DNA from 3 places in the Streptosporangium sp. NPDC023615 genome. Region 3 is predicted to be linked to each of the others. Evidence: riboswitches for the same ligand, from Rfam matches in the RefSeq annotation. Region 3 holds a riboswitch; each other region holds the start of a gene.

Region 1 (5,561 bases), on a different contig from region 3:
ACACCCATCCCGTGCATGCCGTCGCCGCACAGGTCGGCCGCGAAGGCCAGCTCCGCCGCCACGGCCTCCTCGATCATCCGGGTGACCTGCTCGGTGAGCTCGTCGTCGAACAGCTCGGGTTCCTCGGCCCGTACGGTCTCCACCACGCCGAAGGCGAACTCCATGTGCATGGACTCGTCGCGGAACACCCAGTTCGTCCCGGTGGCCAGGCCGCTGAGCAGGCCGCGGGAGCGGAACCAGTACACGTAGGCGAACGCCCCGTAGAAGAACAGGCCCTCGATGCACGCCGCGAAGCAGATCAGGTTGAGCAGGAACGCCCGCCGGTCCTGCCGGGTCTCCAGCCGGGTCAGCCCGCCGAGCGAGTCGATCCAGCGGAAGCAGAACTCGGCCTTGTCGCGGATCGAGGGGATGTGCTCGACCGCGGCGAAGGCCTTGACCCGCTCGTCGTGGTCGGGCAGGTAGGTGTCCAGCAGGGTCAGGTAGAACTGGACGTGCACGGCCTCCTCGAAGAGCTGCCTGCTCAGGTAGAGGCGCGCCTCGGGCGCGTTGAGGTGCTGGTAGAGGTTGAGGACCAGGTTGTTGGCCACGATCGAGTCGCCGGTGGCGAAGAACGCCACGAGGCGGTTGATCAGGTGGCGTTCCTCCGGGGTCATCCGCGCCAGGTCGGCCAGGTCGGAGGCGAGGTCCACCTCCTCGACGGTCCAGGTGTTGCGGATCGCCGCCCGGTAGCGCTCGTAGAACTCCGGGTAGCGCATCGGCCGCAGGGTGAGATCCATGCCGGGGTCGAGCAGCATCGGAAACGGTGCCTTTCGTGGAACGGGAAGAGAACGGGGCGAGAAGAACAGGGCGGGAGGGGGCGGCCGGCGCCCTACTGGCAGGCGTCGCAGTAATCGGGGTTCTCCAGCGAGCAGGCGACGGCGCCGGGGTCGGCGACGAACCCGGCGGCCTCCGGCACCCCGACCCCTCCCCCCGCCCGGATCCCGCCCTGGTTCCCGCCCTGGGACGCGCCCTGGTTCCCATCCTGGGACGCGCCCTCCGGGGCCGCCTGGGCCTGCGCCGCCACCGTGGCCTGCGCGATCCGGGTGGCCGGGCGCGAACGCAGGTAGTAGGTGGTCTTGAGCCCCGACCTCCACGCGTAGGCGTACATCGAGGAGAGCTTGCCGATCGTCGGCGTGGCCATGAAGAGGTTCAGCGACTGGGACTGGTCGATGTAGGGGGTGCGCGCGGCGGCCAGGTCGATCAGCGCCTTCTGCGGCAGCTCCCAGGCGGTCCGGTAGAGCGGCTTGAGGTCGGCCGGGATCTCGGGGATGTCCTGGACCGAGCCGTCGGCCCGCTTGATCGCGTCCCGGATCGCCGGGGTCCACAGGCCCCTGGCCTGAAGGTCGCGGACCAGGTAGCGGTTGACCTGGAGGAACTCCCCCGAGAGTGTCTCGCGCTTGAAGACGCACGACACCTGCGGCTCGATGCACTCGTAGCAGCCGGCGATGGAGGCGATCGTGGCGGTGGGCGCGATCGCGATCATCAGCGAGTTGCGCAGCCCGGTCACGGCGATCCGCTCCCGCAGCTCGGCCCACCGCGCCGACGTGGCCGCGCCGTAGTGGTCGGGGTGCAGCACCCCGCCCGCGGCCCTGGTCTCCTCGTACGAGGGGTGCCGGCCCCGCTCGGCGGCCAGGTCGCAGGAGGTCGCGTAGGCGGCGAGCGCGATCTCCTCGGAGATACGGGTGGACAGCTCCAGCGCCTCCGGCGAGTCGAACGGCAGCCGGAGCGCGAACATGACGTCGGCCAGGCCCATCATGCCGAGCCCGATCGGCCGCCACCTCAGGTTGGCGTTCCTGGCCTCGGGGGTCGGGTAGAAGCCCAGGTCGATGGTGCGGTCCAGGAAGCGCACGGCGGTGCGGACCGTCGCCCGGAGGCGGTCCCAGTCGATCCCCGCCCCGGCGCCCGCCCCGGTCCCGGCCTCGATCCCCGCCCCGGCCCCGGCCTCGGCCTCGGCCTCGATCCCGGTGCCGGCTCCCGCGCCGGTGCCGGTGCCGGTTCCGGTTCCGGCGGTGCCGGACGCGGACAGGTGCGCGGCGAGGTTGATCGAGCCGAGGTTGCAGACCGCGGTCTCGGCGTCCCCGGTCACCTCCAGGATCTCGGTGCAGAGGTTGGACAGGTGGATGACGTTCCCCGGCCCGCCGGTCTGGTTGGAGGTCCGGTTGGCCGCGTCCTTGAAGGTCATCCAGCCGTTGCCGGTCTGGGCGAGCGTGCGCATCATCCGCCCGTACAGCGCGCGGGCCGGGATCTGCCGGACGAACCGGCCCTCGGCCTCGGCGGCCCGGTAGGCCTCGTCGAAGGCCGCCCCGTACAGGTCGGTCAGGTGCGGGACCTCCTTGGGGTCGAACAGCGACCACGTCGCGTCGGCCTCGACCCGGCGCATGAACTCGTCGGGGACCCAGTTGGCGAGGTTGAGGTTGTGCGTGCGCCTGGCCTCCTCGCCGGTGTTGTCGCGCAGTTCGAGGAACTCCTCGACGTCGGCGTGCCAGGGCTCCAGGTAGACGCAGGCCGCGCCCTTGCGCCGGCCGCCCTGGTTGACCGCGGCGACGCTGGAGTCCAGCGTGCGCAGCCACGGCACGATGCCGTTGGAGTGGCCGTTGGTGCCGCGGATCAGCGAGCCGCGCGAGCGGACCCTGGTCCAGGCGATGCCGATGCCCCCGGCGTACTTCGACAGCCGGGCGACCTGCGTGTAGCGCTCGTAGATGGACTCCAGCTCGTCGCGGGGCGAGTCGAGCAGGAAGCACGAGGAGAGCTGGGGGCGGCGCGAACCGGAGTTGAACAGCGTGGGCGAGCTGGGCAGGTAGGACAGCGAGGCCATGAGCGCGTACAGCTCGGCGGCCTCCTCGACGGTCTCGGACAGGCCGCAGGCCACCCGCAGGAAGAAGTGCTGCGGGCGCTCCAGCACCTCGCGGGTGCTCGGGTGGCGCAGCAGGTAACGGTCGTAGACGGTACGCAGCCCGAAGTACTCGAACCGGGCGTCGGCGTCCGGCAGGATCAGCGCGTCCAGGGCACCGGCGTGCGCGGCCACGAACTCCGCGAGCCGGTCCTGGACCAGCCCGGCGGCGTGGGTGGCGGCGACGGAGTCGGAGAAGCTCCGCACGCCGTGCCCGGCGGCCTCGTCGGCGATCAGCTCGGCCAGCATCGCGGCGGCGACCCTGGAGTTCTCCGGGTCGGTGATCACCCCCGCGGCGGCCTCGTCGATGGCCAGCCTGCGGTCGGCGGCCCCGTCCCCGCCGTCCCCGCCGTCCCCGCCGCTCCCGGCGCTCCCGGCGCGCGCATCGGGCCCCGCGGCGGTTCCCGCCCGCGGGCCGCTCTCCGCCGCGGTCCCGGCCGGCGCGCCGGTGGGCGTCACGTTCTTCGTCGCGGTCTCCGCCGCGGCCCGCGCCAAGGTCTCTGTCACGTCATGTCCTCGCTCGTTCGGACTTCCCCCTGCGGCTCCCGCCGGGGGCACGCGTCCGCGAGCGATTCCGGGCACGCCGGACCGCCTCGTTCCGCGAGCCCTCCCACGAGGCCCTGGACAACAACGTCACCGGCAGGTCTTCGGACTCACGGGCGCACCGCACACGCCTACCGGCCGTCGCTTCCCGGGCATGGTTCACCCAGTGCTCAATGACGGCTTTCGTTCCCGTTCACCGCTGCGGGGCAGTCCCGGACTCTCACCGGGTTCCCTCTTGCCTCGCCCCTCGCGGGGCGAACCAGCAACGATCAGGATCCTACATCTAGGGCCGCCTGACGCAACTACCCCAACAGGTTGTGTCTGAGGACGTCAAAAGGCCGAGTTCGTGAAGCACGCCCCGGGTCCGGCCGGTCTCGGTGGACAGCCACCGGCGGAAGTCGTCGCCGCCGAGGAAGACCCGGCTCCACCCGTTCGCCGCGCACAGGGCGCGCCAGTGCGGCGTGGCGTCGAGCCTCTCACAGAGGGCGATCGCCGCCTGCCTGTCCCCCTCGCTCATGCCCCGGGGGCCCAGCAGCCCGCACCAGTCGCTGTACTCCAGCCGGACGCCGAGCTCCATCAGCGTCGGCGCGTCGATCCCCTCGATCCGCCCCCCCGAGGAGACGGCCAGGGGGCGCAGACGGCCCGCGGAGATGGCCGGCAGCAGGGCGCGGGCCGATCCCAGCATGGCCGCCACCCGCCCCACCCGGAGCGCCTCGGCCGCGTCCGCCGCGGCGAGGTAGCCGGCGTACTCCAGCAGCCGGGTGTCCACCCCGAGGCATTTGCCGATCATGCCGTAGAGCACGTGGTCCGAGCCGCCCTCCAGCCTGCCCCCGACCGTCAGCCCGGCCGGGTCGCGGTGCAGCGCGGCGGCGAGGTCCTCGAAGGCGCGCAGCCGGGAACCGGCCGGGACGACCAGGGCCGTCCAGTCGCCCGCCAGGCGGGCGAGGGGGGTGGCGGCCTCCACCACGGCGGCGGTGTTCGCGATCTCCGCGGCGGCGACCATCGGCATCGCGGTGACGAGCAGCCTGCCCTCGCGGGCGAAGGAGACACCGGAGGCACCGGAGGCACCCGAGGCGGCGTCCCCGGCGTCCCCGGCGAGGCCGGGCGCGCCGGGGACGACGAAGGCGTCGCGCGGGGCCGACCCCAGCACTCCCGGCCGTTCGACGGCCATGACGGTGCGCGCCAGCCCCGAGCGGACCAGGACCGAGGCCAGCCGGCGCGCGATGCCGTCCCAGCCGTGGCCGTCGGCGGCGGGTTCGAGGAGGAACAGCCGGTCCACGGCCGCGCCCGCGGGAGCGCCCTCGCCGCCGCAGCCCGCGAGCACCACGGCCCCCGCCGCCAGTGCGAAAAACCCCCTGCGGCGCATAAGCGCCCCTTCCCCCGGGAACCCCCTGCACCCTAGGTTACGCTCATGTCACTTTCTGTCATAGTGCGGGGGGTATGACCGGTCGGCCGGGAGGTCCTCACTCCACCGTCACGCTCTTGGCCAGGTTGCGGGGCTTGTCGACGTCCCGCTCCAGCGCCACGGCGGCGTGGTAGGCGAAGAGCTGCAGCGGGATCGAGAGCAGGATCGGGTCCAGCTCGGTCTCGTTCTTGGGCACCACGACGCAGTCGTCGGCCAGCTTGGGGTCGGCGGTGCGGTGCCCGACCATGAGCACCCGCCCGCCCCGGGCGCGGATCTCGCCCAGCGTGGTGAGGTTCTTGTCCAGCAGCTCGTCGTCGGGGACGATCGCCACCGTCGGCATCTCCGGGCCGATCAGCGCCAGCGGGCCGTGCTTGAGCTCGCTGGCCGGGTACGCCTCCGCGTGCACGTAGGAGATCTCCTTGAGCTTCTGCGCGCCCTCCCTGGCCACCGGGTATCCGCGGACCCGGCCCACGAACATCATGCTCGGCGCCCTGGCGTACTTGTGCGCCAGCTCCCGGATCACCGGCTCCAGCACGAGGATCTCCTTGATCTGCTCCGGCAGCCTGCGCAGGCCGTCGCAGATGCGCCTGCCGTCGGCCGGGGACAGGTCCCGTACCCGGCCCAGGTGCAGCGCGAGCAGCGCGAACGCCACGGCCGTCGAGGTGAACGCCTTGGTGCTGGCCA
Region 2 (5,561 bases), on a different contig from region 3:
ACGGCCTTGGGGTCGACCGAGTAGAAGTTCCGACCGGTGGGCAGCACGTTGATCAGCCCGCGCAGCGGCGATCCGCTCGGCCCGGCGGGCACGTAGCCGCCGTCGAGGGCGTGCAGGATCGCGTCGATCTCGTCGGTGGTACGCGCCAGCCTCGGCACGACCTCCAGGGCGGCGAAGCGCAGGATCTCCTCCACCGCCCCCGCGTCCGCACCGTGCGGGGCGCGCGCGCCGCCCGTTCCGCCGGCGTCGCCCGCCCCGTCCACGCCGTCCACGCCGTCCGCGCCGGTCATGCCGTCCGCGCCGGTCACGCCGTTCGGGCCGGTCACGCCGTTCGGGCCGGTCACGCCGTTCGGGCCGTCCGTCCCCTCCGCGGCGGGCGGGTCCGTCGACGGGCGCAGGACGGCGGCGGTCACCTCGGCGGCGGCGGACGCGTCCCAGCCGCGCTCCTCCATGCCCTCGACCAGGGCGCGGGCCAGCGTCTCGGCCTCGTCGACGCCGATCCGCGCGGCGCTGCCGTCCTCGGCCAGGCCGAGGGCCTCGCGCAGGCCGACGAGTGCCTGGCTGCCGGCCCACATCTGCCGGGCGCGCAGCATGGCCAGCACCAGGTCCACGCGCGGCGCGCCCTCGGGGGCGGCGCCCAGCACGTGCAGGCCGTCGCGGATCTGGACGTCCTTGACCTCGCACAGCCAGCCGTCGATGTGCAGCAGGAAGTCGTCGAACTCGGCGTCGTGCGGCCGGTCGGCGACGCCGAGGTCGTGGTCGAGCCGGGCGGCCTGGATCAGCGTCCAGATCTGGGCGCGGATCGCGGGCAGCTTGGCCGGGTCCATCGCCGCGATGGAGGCGTGCTCGTCGAGGAGCTGTTCCAGCCGGGCCATGTCGCCGTAGCTGTCGGCGCGGGCCATCGGCGGCACCAGGTGGTCGACGAGGGTGGCGTGCGCCCGGCGCTTGGCCTGGGTGCCCTCGCCGGGGTCGTTGACCAGGAACGGGTAGACGAGCGGCAGGTCGCCGAGCGCGGCGTCCGGGCCGCAGGAGGCCGACAGGCCCGCGGACTTGCCGGGCAGCCACTCCAGGTTGCCGTGCTTGCCCACGTGGACCACGGCGTGGGCGCCGAAGCCGTCGGCCAGCCAGCGGTAGGCGGCCAGGTAGTGGTGGCTGGGCGGCAGGTCGGGGTCGTGGTAGATGGCGATGGGGTTCTCCCCGAAGCCGCGCGGCGGCTGCACCATCACCACCACGTTGCCGGCGCGCAGCGCGGCCAGCACGATCTCGCCCTCCGGGTCGCGCGACCTGTCGACGAACAGCTCCCCGGGGGGCGGCCCCCAGTGACGTTCCATGCCCTCCCGCAGGTCGGCGGGCAGCGTGGCGTACCACTCGGCGTAGCGGGTCGCCGCGATGCGCACGGGGTTGCCGGCGAGCTGCTCCTCGGTGAGCCAGTCGCGGTCCTGCCCGCCGGCGGCGATCAGCGCGTGGATGAGCGCGTCGCCGTCCTGCTCGGTCACCCCGGGCAGCTCGCCCTCGGCACCGATGTCGTAGCCGCGCTCGCGCAGCGCCGCGAGCAGGCGCACCAGGCTGGCGGGGGTGTCCAGGCCGACGGCGTTGCCGATGCGGGCGTGCTTGGTGGGGTAGGCCGACAGCATCAGCACCAGCCGCCGCTCGGCGGGCGGCACGTGGCGCAGCGCGGCGTGGCGCACCGCGATGCCCGCCACCCGCGCGGCGCGCTCGGGGTCGGCCACGTAGACGGTCAGCCCGTCCTCGTCGATCTCCTTGAAGGAGAACGGCACGGTGATGATGCGCCCGTCGAACTCGGGGATGGCGACCTGGGTGGCGGCGTCCAGCGGGGACAGGCCGTCGTCGTTCTCCTCCCAGGAGGCGCGGCTGCTCGTCAGGCACAGTCCCTGCAGGATCGGCACGTCCAGCTCGGCCAGCGCGCCGACGTCCCAGGCCTCGTCGTCCCCGCCGGCCGACGCGGTCGCCGGGCGGGTGCCGCCCGCGGCCAGGACGGTGACCACCAGGGCGTCCACCGTGCGCAGCGCCTCCACCAGGCCCGGCTCGGCGGTGCGCAGGGACGCGCAGTACAGCGGCAGCGCCCGCGCCCCGGCGTCCTCGATCGCCGAGCAGAGCGCCTCGACGAACGCGGTGTTGCCGGCCACGTGGTGGGCGCGGTAGTAGAGCACGCCGACGACCGGCCCGTCCTGGTCGCGCGCATCGCGCTCGAGCGTCCCCCAGGTCGGGGTGGGGGCGGGCGCGGCGAACCCGTGGCCGGTGAGCAGCAGCGTGTCGGACAGGAAGCGGTGCAGCTCGGTCAGGTTGGCTGGGCCGCCGTGCGCGAGGTAGGCGTGCGTCTCGGCGCAGACCCCGCCGGGCACGGTGGACAGCTCCATCAGCTCGGCGTCGGGTGCCTGCTCGCCGCCGAGCACGACGATGGGCCTGGGCCCGGCGAGCAGGGCGTCCAGCCCCTCCTCCCAGGCGCGGCGCCCGCCCAGGAGGCGCACCACGACCACGTCGGCGCCCTCCAGCAGTGGTGGCAGGTCGGCGACGCCCAGGCGGGCGGGGTTTCCCAGGCGGTAGTCGGCGCCGCTCGCGCGGGCGCTCAGCAGGTCGGTGTCGGAGGTGGAGAGCAGCAGGATCACGCGGCACACTCCATCGGCGGTGTCGCACCGCGGTGGGGGAACGGCGAAAAGCGCACGGAGCATCCTCCCTCGGGGTCCTCGCCCCGGGTCGTCGTCGGCCGCGACGGCTGGAGTCTCCTGGCTCCCGGATCGGTGCTCGCCCCGGCCTTCCCACCCGTCTCCGGGCAGTGGCCCGGTTGAGGTTCGCTCCCCGGTCACAGTGGCGGGACCGCGCCGGAATCTCACCGGCTTCCTCCCAACGCCATCGCCACCGATGACACTACGGCAGTCCGACTCCCCGCAAGAAATCAACCGGAAACTGGTATTAGCATCCCGTGGGTGGACATTGGCGACTTTCATGGACGTTCCCGGCCTGACGCGTGTCCCGGGGCACTTCAGGTCCACGCCGCCGCGGACGGTGGCCTGGCCCGTGTCCGCGTGCCCGGGGGCCGCCTGACCCCCGTCCGGCTCCGCGAGCTCGCCGGGGCGGCCCGCCGTCACGGTGACGGGGCCGTCGAACTCACCTCCCGCGCCAACGTGCAGGTCCGGGGGCTGGGCCGGGGCGAGGAGCACGGGTTCGCCGCGCGGATGGCGCGGGCGGGCCTGCTGCCCTCGGCCACCCACGAGCGGGTCCGCAACATCCTGGCCTCCCCGCTGACCGGCCTGGACGGTCCCGGTGGCGCGGGGGTCGCCGACGTCACGCCGCTGATCGGCGAGCTGGACCGGCGGCTGTGCGCCAGGCCCGCGCTCGCCGCCCTGCCCGGCCGGTTCATGTTCGCCCTCGACGACGGGCGCGGCGACGTGGCCGGCCTGGGCGCCGACGCCACGGTCGTGCCCGTCGGGCCGGACCGGGTCGCGCTGCTCCTGGCCGGGACCGACACCGGCCTGCGCGTCGGGACGGACGCGGCCGTGACCGCGCTGCTGGCGGCCGCCGAGGCGTTCCTCGACGAGCAGGCCGCCCGGGACGTCACCGCCTGGCGGATCTCCGAGCTCCCCGACGGGCCCGCCCCGGTCGCCGCCCGCGTGCTGACCGCCCTCGGCGCGCGGACGACGCCCTTCGAGCCGGTACGGCCGCGGCCCGTGGCGCTCGGACCGGTGGGGCTCGTCGGCGGGCCCGCGCGCGTCGCGCTCGGGGTGGCGGTGCCCCTGGGACGGCTGACCTGCGCCCAGGCGCGGCTGCTCGCCGACCTCACCTCCGGCGGGGAGATCCGCCTGACCCCCTGGCGCGGCGCGGTCCTGCCCGGGCTGACCCGCGCCCAGGCCGCGGACGCGGCCGACCGGCTCCGGGCGGCGGGCCTGGTCGTCGACCCCGCCTCGCCGTGGATCGGCGTCACGGCCTGCGCCGGACGTCCCGGTTGTGCCAAGTCCCTGGCCGACGTGCGGGCCGACGCGGGCGCCGTCGTCGCCCTGGCCCCGCCCTCCCGGCGCCCGCACGGCACCGATACGCTCCCCGTGCACTGGGCGGGCTGCGCCAGACGCTGCGGCCGCCCCAGGGGGCGGGTCGCCGACGTGGTCGCCACCGGCGACGGCTACCGCCTGGAGCTGGACGGCACCGGCCTGACCTGCTCCGGCATCGAGGAGACCGCGGCCGCGGTGACGGCCGCCAGAGGGGAACTGTGATCGACTACGTCCGCGACGGCGCGGAGATCTACCGCCGCTCCTTCGCCACCATCCGCGCCGAGGCCGACCTGGGCGCGCTGCCCCCGGACGTCGCCCGGGTGGCGGTCCGCATGATCCACGCCTGCGGGATGGTCGACCTGGTGGACGACCTGCGCTGGTCGGCCGGGGTGGTGTCCTCGGCCCGCGAGGCGCTCCGTGCGGGCGCCCCGGTGCTCTGCGACGCCACGATGGTCGCCTCCGGGGTGACCCGGCGCCGCCTGCCCGCCGGCAACGAGGTGATCTGCACGCTCGGCGACCCCCGCGTCCCGGCCCTCGCCGAGGAACTGGGCACCACCCGCAGCGCCGCCGCCCTGGAGCTCTGGCGCGACCGGCTCCAGGGCTCGGTGGTCGCGATCGGCAACGCGCCCACCGCGCTGTTCCGGCTGCTGGAGATGGTCGAGCGGGGGGCCGGGCGTCCGGCCGCCGTACTGGGTGTCCCGGTGGGCTTCATCGGCGCCGCCGAGTCCAAGCAGGCCCTCGCCGAGCACCCGTCGAACCTGGAGTACCTGGTCGTGGTCGGGCGCCGGGGTGGGAGCGCGATGACCGCCGCCGCGGTCAACGCGATCGCGAGCGAGGAAGAATGAGCGACGACGTGGACGGCAGCATGGGCGACAACGCGGGCGACAACGCGGGCGGCACCGTGAGCGACGGCGCGGGCGTACGCGCGACCGGGCGGCTGTGGGGCGTGGGACTGGGGCCGGGCGACCCCGAGCTGGTGACCGTCAAGGCCGCCCGCCTGATCGGCGAGGTCGACGTGATCGCCTTCCACAGCGCCCGCCACGGCCGGAGCATCGCCCGCGCGGTGGCCGCCCCCTACCTGCGCGAGGGCCAGGTCGAGGAACCCCTCATCTACCCGCTCACCACCGAGACCACCGACCACCCGGGCGGCTACCAGGGGGCGATCGACGACTTCTACGCCGACTGCGCCGAGCGCCTCGCCGCCCACCTCGACGCCGGGCGCGACGTGGTGGTGCTGTGCGAGGGCGACCCGCTCTTCTACGGCTCGTACATGCACATGCACAAGCGCCTGGCGCACCGCTACAGCACCGAGGTGGTGCCGGGCGTGACCTCGGTGAGCGGCGCCTCCGCCGTGCTGGGTCGCCCGCTGGTCGAGCGCGACGAGGTGCTGACCGTGCTGCCGGGGACGCTCCCGGCCGGGGTGCTCGCCGAGCGCCTCGCCGCCACCGACTCGGCGGCGGTGCTGAAACTCGGCCGTACCTTCACCAAGGTCCGTGACGCCCTCGCCGAGGCCGGGCGCCTGGACGAGGCGTGGTACGTCGAGCGCGCCACCACCGG
Region 3 (5,561 bases):
CGAATCAATTGAGATTCAGTGAGAAAACGTCATCACACGGGAGCTCCGTTCGTGAAAAGCGCACGGCGAGCGAACCGGATGGCGGGTCCGGCCTTTCATGCGAAGGGGGTTCAGTTCGTGAGGCGGCTCCCTCCGGTTCGCAGGCTCACCTGCGGCACCCCCGTCTCCGGGTGGATCGCCACCTCGGCGTCGACCCGGTAGACCTCGGCGAGCAGGGCGGGGGTCAGCACGTCGGCGGGGGTGCCGAGCGCGACGACGCGGCCGGCGTCCATGACGCAGACGCGGTCGCAGAACGCGGCGGCCATGTTGAGGTCGTGCAGGGCGACCACGGCGGTGACGCCGAGGCCGCGCACCAGGTTCAGCGCGTCGAGCTGGTGGCGCAGGTCCAGGTGGTTGGTCGGCTCGTCCAGCACCATCGTGGCCGGTCGCTGGGCCAGCGCCCGCGCGATCAGCGCCCGCTGCTTCTCCCCGCCGGAGAGGCGGTCGAAGGGCGCGTACGCCAGGCCTGCCAGGTCGAGGCGTTCCAGCGCGTCGGCGACGATCGCCCTGTCGGTCGCGTCGTCACCGTCGAAGGCCCGTTTGTGGGGGGTGCGGCCCATGGCGACGACGTCGTACACCGACAGCTCGAAGTCTCCGCCGCTCTCCTGCAGGACGGCGGCCAGCCGGCGGGCCAGGCGGCGGGCGGGCATGCGCCACACGTCCTCGCCGTCCAGCAGCACCCGGCCGCCGGTCGGCCTGCGCGCCCGGTAGAGGGTGCGCAGCAGCGTCGACTTGCCCGCGCCGTTGGGTCCGGCCAGGGCGAGCATCTCCCCCTCGGCGACCTCCAGCGAGACCCGGTGGACCAGGTCACGGCCGCCGACGCGGACCGACACGTCCTCCACGGTCACTGTCATGTGGAGCGCCTCCGCATCAGCCACAGGAAGAACGGCCCGCCGACCAGCGCGGTGACGATGCCCACGGGGACCTCCTCCGGCGCGATCAGGGTGCGGGCGGCCAGGTCGGCCGCGATGAGGAAGACCGCCCCCAGCAGCGCCGTCGCCGGGAGCGCCCGGCGGTGGTCGGCACCGATCAGCAGCCGCACGACGTGCGGCATGATCAGTCCCACGAAGCCGATGGTGCCGCTGACCGCGACGATCGTGCCGACCATCATGGCGACCAGCACGAACAGCGCCGCCCGGAAGCGGTGCACGTCCAGCCCGAGCGAGGCCGCGGCCTCCTCCCCGGCCAGCAGCAGGTTCAGCGGGCGCGACACCCCGAGCAGCACGGCGGTCCCCACCACGACGGTCGCCGCCGGGATCCACACCACCGTCCAGGTGGTTCCGGCCAGGCCGCCCAGCATCCAGCGCACCGCCGCCTGCGTCTTGTGCGGGTCGTTGGAGGTCACCACCAGGAAGCTGGCCACGGCCGACAAGACCTCTGCCGTGGCCACCCCGGCCAGCACCAGCCGCATCGTGGTCATGCGCCCGCCCGAGCGGGCCAGGAAGTAGACCGCCACCAGCGCGGCCAGCGCCCCGAGGAAGGCCGCGATCGGCAGGCTGAACGCCCCGAACACGCTCAGGCCGAACACCACCACGGTGACCGCCCCGACGCCGGCGCCGGAGGAGACCCCCAGCAGCATCGGGTCGGCCAGCGGGTTGCGCACCAGCGCCTGCAGGACCATGCCGCAGACCGCAAGGCCCGCGCCGACCGCGCCGGCCAGGACGACCCGCGGCAGCCGCACATCCATCACGATGGTCTCCCGCACCGGTGTCCAGACCGGTTCGGCCAGGGCGGGATGCAGGTGATGGAGCAGGATGCCCCACACCTGCCCGGCCGGCAGGGCCACCGACCCGGCCGCGACGGCCGCGGTGACCGCACCGCCGAGCAGGAACACGAGCACGAGCATCACGACCGGGTAGGGCGGTCCCGGCCTCCGTGCCGGCAGCACGGCGCCCACGTCCGGTTCGCTCACCTGAAGTGATCTCACTTGAAGCGGTCTCACGTGAAGCGGTCTCACTTGAAGCGGTCGGCGTGCAGCTGCCGGGCCAGCGCCTCGACGGCTCCCGGCGCCCGCACGCCGAGCACCACCGACGACAGCGGCAGCACCGCGAACCGCCTGTTCTTGATGGCCGGCACGTCCTTCAGTGCTGGGTTGGCCAGCAGGAACCTCTCCTTGTCGGCCACCGGCCGGTCGCCGTAGTCGTAGACGACGACCCAGTCGGGGGCACGCTCGGCGACCTGCTCGAACGACACATCCCCCCACACCTTGTCGACGTCGGCGAACACGTTCTCCGCTCCGGCCAGCTTGATGATCTCGTTGCCGACACCCCTGCCCCCGGCGGTGAAGGCGGTCTTGTCACCGCTGTCGTAGACGAACACCTTGACCGGGTCGGCCTCGCCGAGCGTGGTCCTCACCCCGTCGAGGGTCGCCCGCAATGTGGTGATCAACGGTTCGGCCCGGTCGGAGACGCCGAAGATCTTCGCGACGTTGCGGATCTCGGTGTCGATCAGGTCCATCGGCACCGCCCCTTCGGCGCACTCCTCGACGTTCAGGTACGTCTTGATGCCGGCCTTGTGCAGGGTGTCGCGGCTGCGGCCCTCCTTCTCGTCGAAGGTGCTGGCGAAGCCGCCGTAGACGAAGTCGGGCTCCTCGGCCAGCAGGGCCTCGTACGCCGGATACTCCTTCGAGACGACCTTGACGGCGTCGTAGGCCGCCTTGTACTGCGGCAGTACCCTGTCGTCGAGGTAGGCGGTACCGATCATCGATTTTTCCAGGCCGAGCGCCAGCATCACCTCGGTGGCGTGCTGGTTCATCGATATCGCCCGCCGCGGTGGCTGCTCGTAGGTGCTCTTCACACCGCAGTTGTCGAGAGTGACCGGGAAGCCCGCGGGCGCGGAGGCCGCCGGGGCGGCGGCCGGGACGTTCTCAGCCGGGGCGCCGCCGCAGGCGGCCAGCACTCCGGACACCAAGAAGGCGAGCAGGAGGGAGGTGGGGCGTCTGCCCGTCATGACGTGTTCCTCTCACGGAATCTGCACGACGGGGCGGATCTGAAAGAGGGAATGCCACAGGGCTTCTCGGCGCGGCCACCGGCTCGACGGGCACGAGAGCCCCACTCCTCCCCGGGGAGATCCGCCCCAGTTCATCGAGGAGGCGACCGCGTGAGTCTCCTGGCTCTCGGGTCGAGGCTCGTCCCCGCCTTCCCACCCCGGGGAGGGGCAGTGGCGTGGTGGGGATCCGCTCGCCGATCACAGTGGCGGGACCGCGCCGGACTTGCACCGGCTTCCTCGTCCGCGCTCGCCTTTGCACCATCATCACACGAACCGGGCCGGCGCACACGAGCGGGATGCCCTTATCGCGATAAATTCGCATCAGAGTCAAGGTCGCGATAAGCCTGGGCGGACAGGTCTCACCCGGGCCGATGTCACCGGCGCGGGACCGAGGTGTCCATCGTCGGAGGATCGGCATCGCGGGGCGGGAGACGGCGCGGCGGGGTGAAACGGTGCAGTTCGAGGATCGGCGGCAACGGAACCAGGCCTGGACCACCGGCGCGGACCCACTCGGCGACATCGGCCGTGGCGCTCTCGTCGTTGACGAGGGCGAGCCACACCGGACGGCCACCGGCCGCCCGCCCCTCCGGTGTCGGCTGCACGACGAGGACGTTGGCCTGGTCGCACACGTCGAGGCACTCGGTCACGCGTACGTCCGCGACCTCGGCCAGCCGGCGGATCTGCTCGCCGTGGTCGAGGGCGGGCGCCTTCCGCGCACTCCCGCAGCAGCAGTCCCGGCACACGGTGATCCTTTTCATGCGTTCCCCCCTCGGACGGGCCGGCGGCGCGACACGCGACCGTCACATGTACTGACGTGGGCGGCTTTCACGTGCGGGGTGCCGGCGGCCGAAGCCGTCGGTGTGGCTGATGCGGGTCCTCCGGCCTGTCGCAGGAGCAGGGCCCGCTGCTCGCGGCGCGTGCCGGGGCCGGCCGGCGCGCACTCGCCGCAGTCGCCGCAGTCGCCGCCGGAAGGCGGTGGTACGGACAGCAGCCGCGCCGGACGAGGAACGGCTGCCCGGGAGCGGGTTCGACCAGGTCGCCGCTGCCCCGAAGTGCTCCCCGGGTGAGCAGTCCGCGGCCGGGCGCGATGGCCCGCGCGCGGCGGCCGAACCGCCCAGGGCCGGCAGGCCGAGGTCCAGGCATGACGATCACCGTTCCTCTCTTGGGGAGATCCGCCCCAATTTCTTCGAGGTGGCGACCGCGTGAGTCTCCTGGCTCTCGGGTCGAGGCTCGTCCCGGCCTTCCCACCCGTCCTGCGGGCAGTGGCTCGTTCGGGATTCGCTCGCCGATCACAGTGGCGGGACCGCGCCGGACTCACACCGGCTTCCTCGTCCGCGCTCGCCTACGCCGACCATGCTCGCACACCCCTCGTCAGCGACAAAGGGCGCATCAAGCGTCAGACCCGGTGCGCCTCCCCGCGTGCGACGGGAGCGCCGGCGCGCACGCCGTGGAGCACCTGGGCGAGGACCTCCGTCCCCCGCACCACGCGAGGTCCGGGCCTGTTGAAGTACGCCGGGCCGTCCAGCACCCACACCTGGCCCGCGCGGACCGCGGGCAGGTCGGCCCAGCCCGGAAGGAGGGACAGCGAGGACCACTCCGCCCGCGTCCGCTCGGGAGGAAAGCCGCAGGGCATCAACAGGATCACCTCGGGCCGGGAGGCACGCACCCTCTCCCAGTCGACGGCGGTGGTGTGTTCGCCCGCCCCGGCCAGCAGCGGCTCACCACCCGCCGCCCGGACCTGCTCGGGGACCCAGTGACCGGCGGGCCACGGCGGATCCAGCCACTCGATCGCCGCCACCCGAGGCCTCGGCCGGTCCGCGACCATGGACCGCACCGCCGCGAGCCGGTCCTCCAGCTCGGCGACCCGCCGGGACGCCACGTTCGTCACCCCGAGCGCCTCGCCGAGATGCCCGACGGAGTCCAGCACGTCGGGAAGCGTGCGCGGTTCCAGGCTGATCACCCGCGGTCCCGAGTCGAGCAGCCGCACCGCCCGCGACACCCCCGTGTAGGAGACCGCGCACACCTCGCACAGGTCCTGCGTCAGCACCACGTCGGGCGCCAGGTCCGCCAGACGTTCCACGTCGAGCGTGTACAGCGACGAGCCCCGGTGGGCGGCGCCGCCCACCGCGTCGGAGATCTCCCTGCTGCTCATCCGGTCCGCGGCGAACCCGGCCGCCGTGACCACCGCCACCCCTTCCACCACCTCGGGCGGCCAATCACACTCGTGGGTCCGTCCGACCAGGTCACCGCCCAGCCCGAGCACCGCCACGATGTCGGTGGCGGCCGGCAACAACGACACGATTCGCACACCACGACCCTAGCCGCGCCTCGTTCCCGCGCCGTCGTCATGGCGCGCGGAGATCCACATGAGGAGCGGCGCGGGCCGGCCCCGCGCCGATCCGCCGCCGCGACCCCCGCTCGGCCGTTCGTCTGATCAGAGGGCCGGGCGGCAGTGGATCACGACGGGCGGGGCCCCCGGCAATCATCCGGCAAAGTGGAATGACCTGCGCATATGCATTGTTACCCCTCACGCC

Evidence for each region. A riboswitch is a leader RNA that binds a small molecule or an ion and turns the genes downstream of it on or off. The one in region 3 is predicted to bind cobalamin.
Region 1: another riboswitch for cobalamin. It lies ahead of AB0G16_RS16010 (ribonucleoside-diphosphate reductase subunit alpha); the one in region 3 lies ahead of AB0G16_RS28285 (ABC transporter substrate-binding protein).
Region 2: another riboswitch for cobalamin. It lies ahead of cobN (cobaltochelatase subunit CobN); the one in region 3 lies ahead of AB0G16_RS28285 (ABC transporter substrate-binding protein).

Annotation. Positions count from the first base shown of each region.
Region 1 is NZ_JBFABE010000018.1:76,546-82,106, reverse strand. Features, by position in the region: gene AB0G16_RS16015 (ribonucleotide-diphosphate reductase subunit beta) at 1-794, opposite strand, end outside; gene AB0G16_RS16010 (ribonucleoside-diphosphate reductase subunit alpha) at 869-3,244, opposite strand; cobalamin riboswitch at 3,550-3,751, opposite strand; gene AB0G16_RS16005 (tripartite tricarboxylate transporter substrate-binding protein) at 3,756-4,838, opposite strand; gene glmS (glutamine--fructose-6-phosphate transaminase (isomerizing)) at 4,936-5,561, opposite strand, start outside.
Region 2 is NZ_JBFABE010000022.1:31,784-37,344, forward strand. Features, by position in the region: gene cobN (cobaltochelatase subunit CobN) at 1-2,627, opposite strand, end outside; cobalamin riboswitch at 2,738-2,862, opposite strand; gene cobG (precorrin-3B synthase) at 2,946-4,226, shown strand; gene AB0G16_RS17840 (precorrin-8X methylmutase) at 4,223-4,849, shown strand; gene AB0G16_RS17845 (precorrin-2 C(20)-methyltransferase) at 4,846-5,561, shown strand, end outside.
Region 3 is NZ_JBFABE010000052.1:5,321-10,881, forward strand. Features, by position in the region: gene AB0G16_RS28275 (ABC transporter ATP-binding protein) at 111-893, opposite strand; gene AB0G16_RS28280 (iron ABC transporter permease) at 890-1,951, opposite strand; gene AB0G16_RS28285 (ABC transporter substrate-binding protein) at 1,993-2,988, opposite strand; cobalamin riboswitch at 3,139-3,301, opposite strand; gene AB0G16_RS28290 ((2Fe-2S) ferredoxin domain-containing protein) at 3,402-3,785, opposite strand; cobalamin riboswitch at 4,232-4,359, opposite strand; gene AB0G16_RS28295 (cobalamin-binding protein) at 4,424-5,335, opposite strand.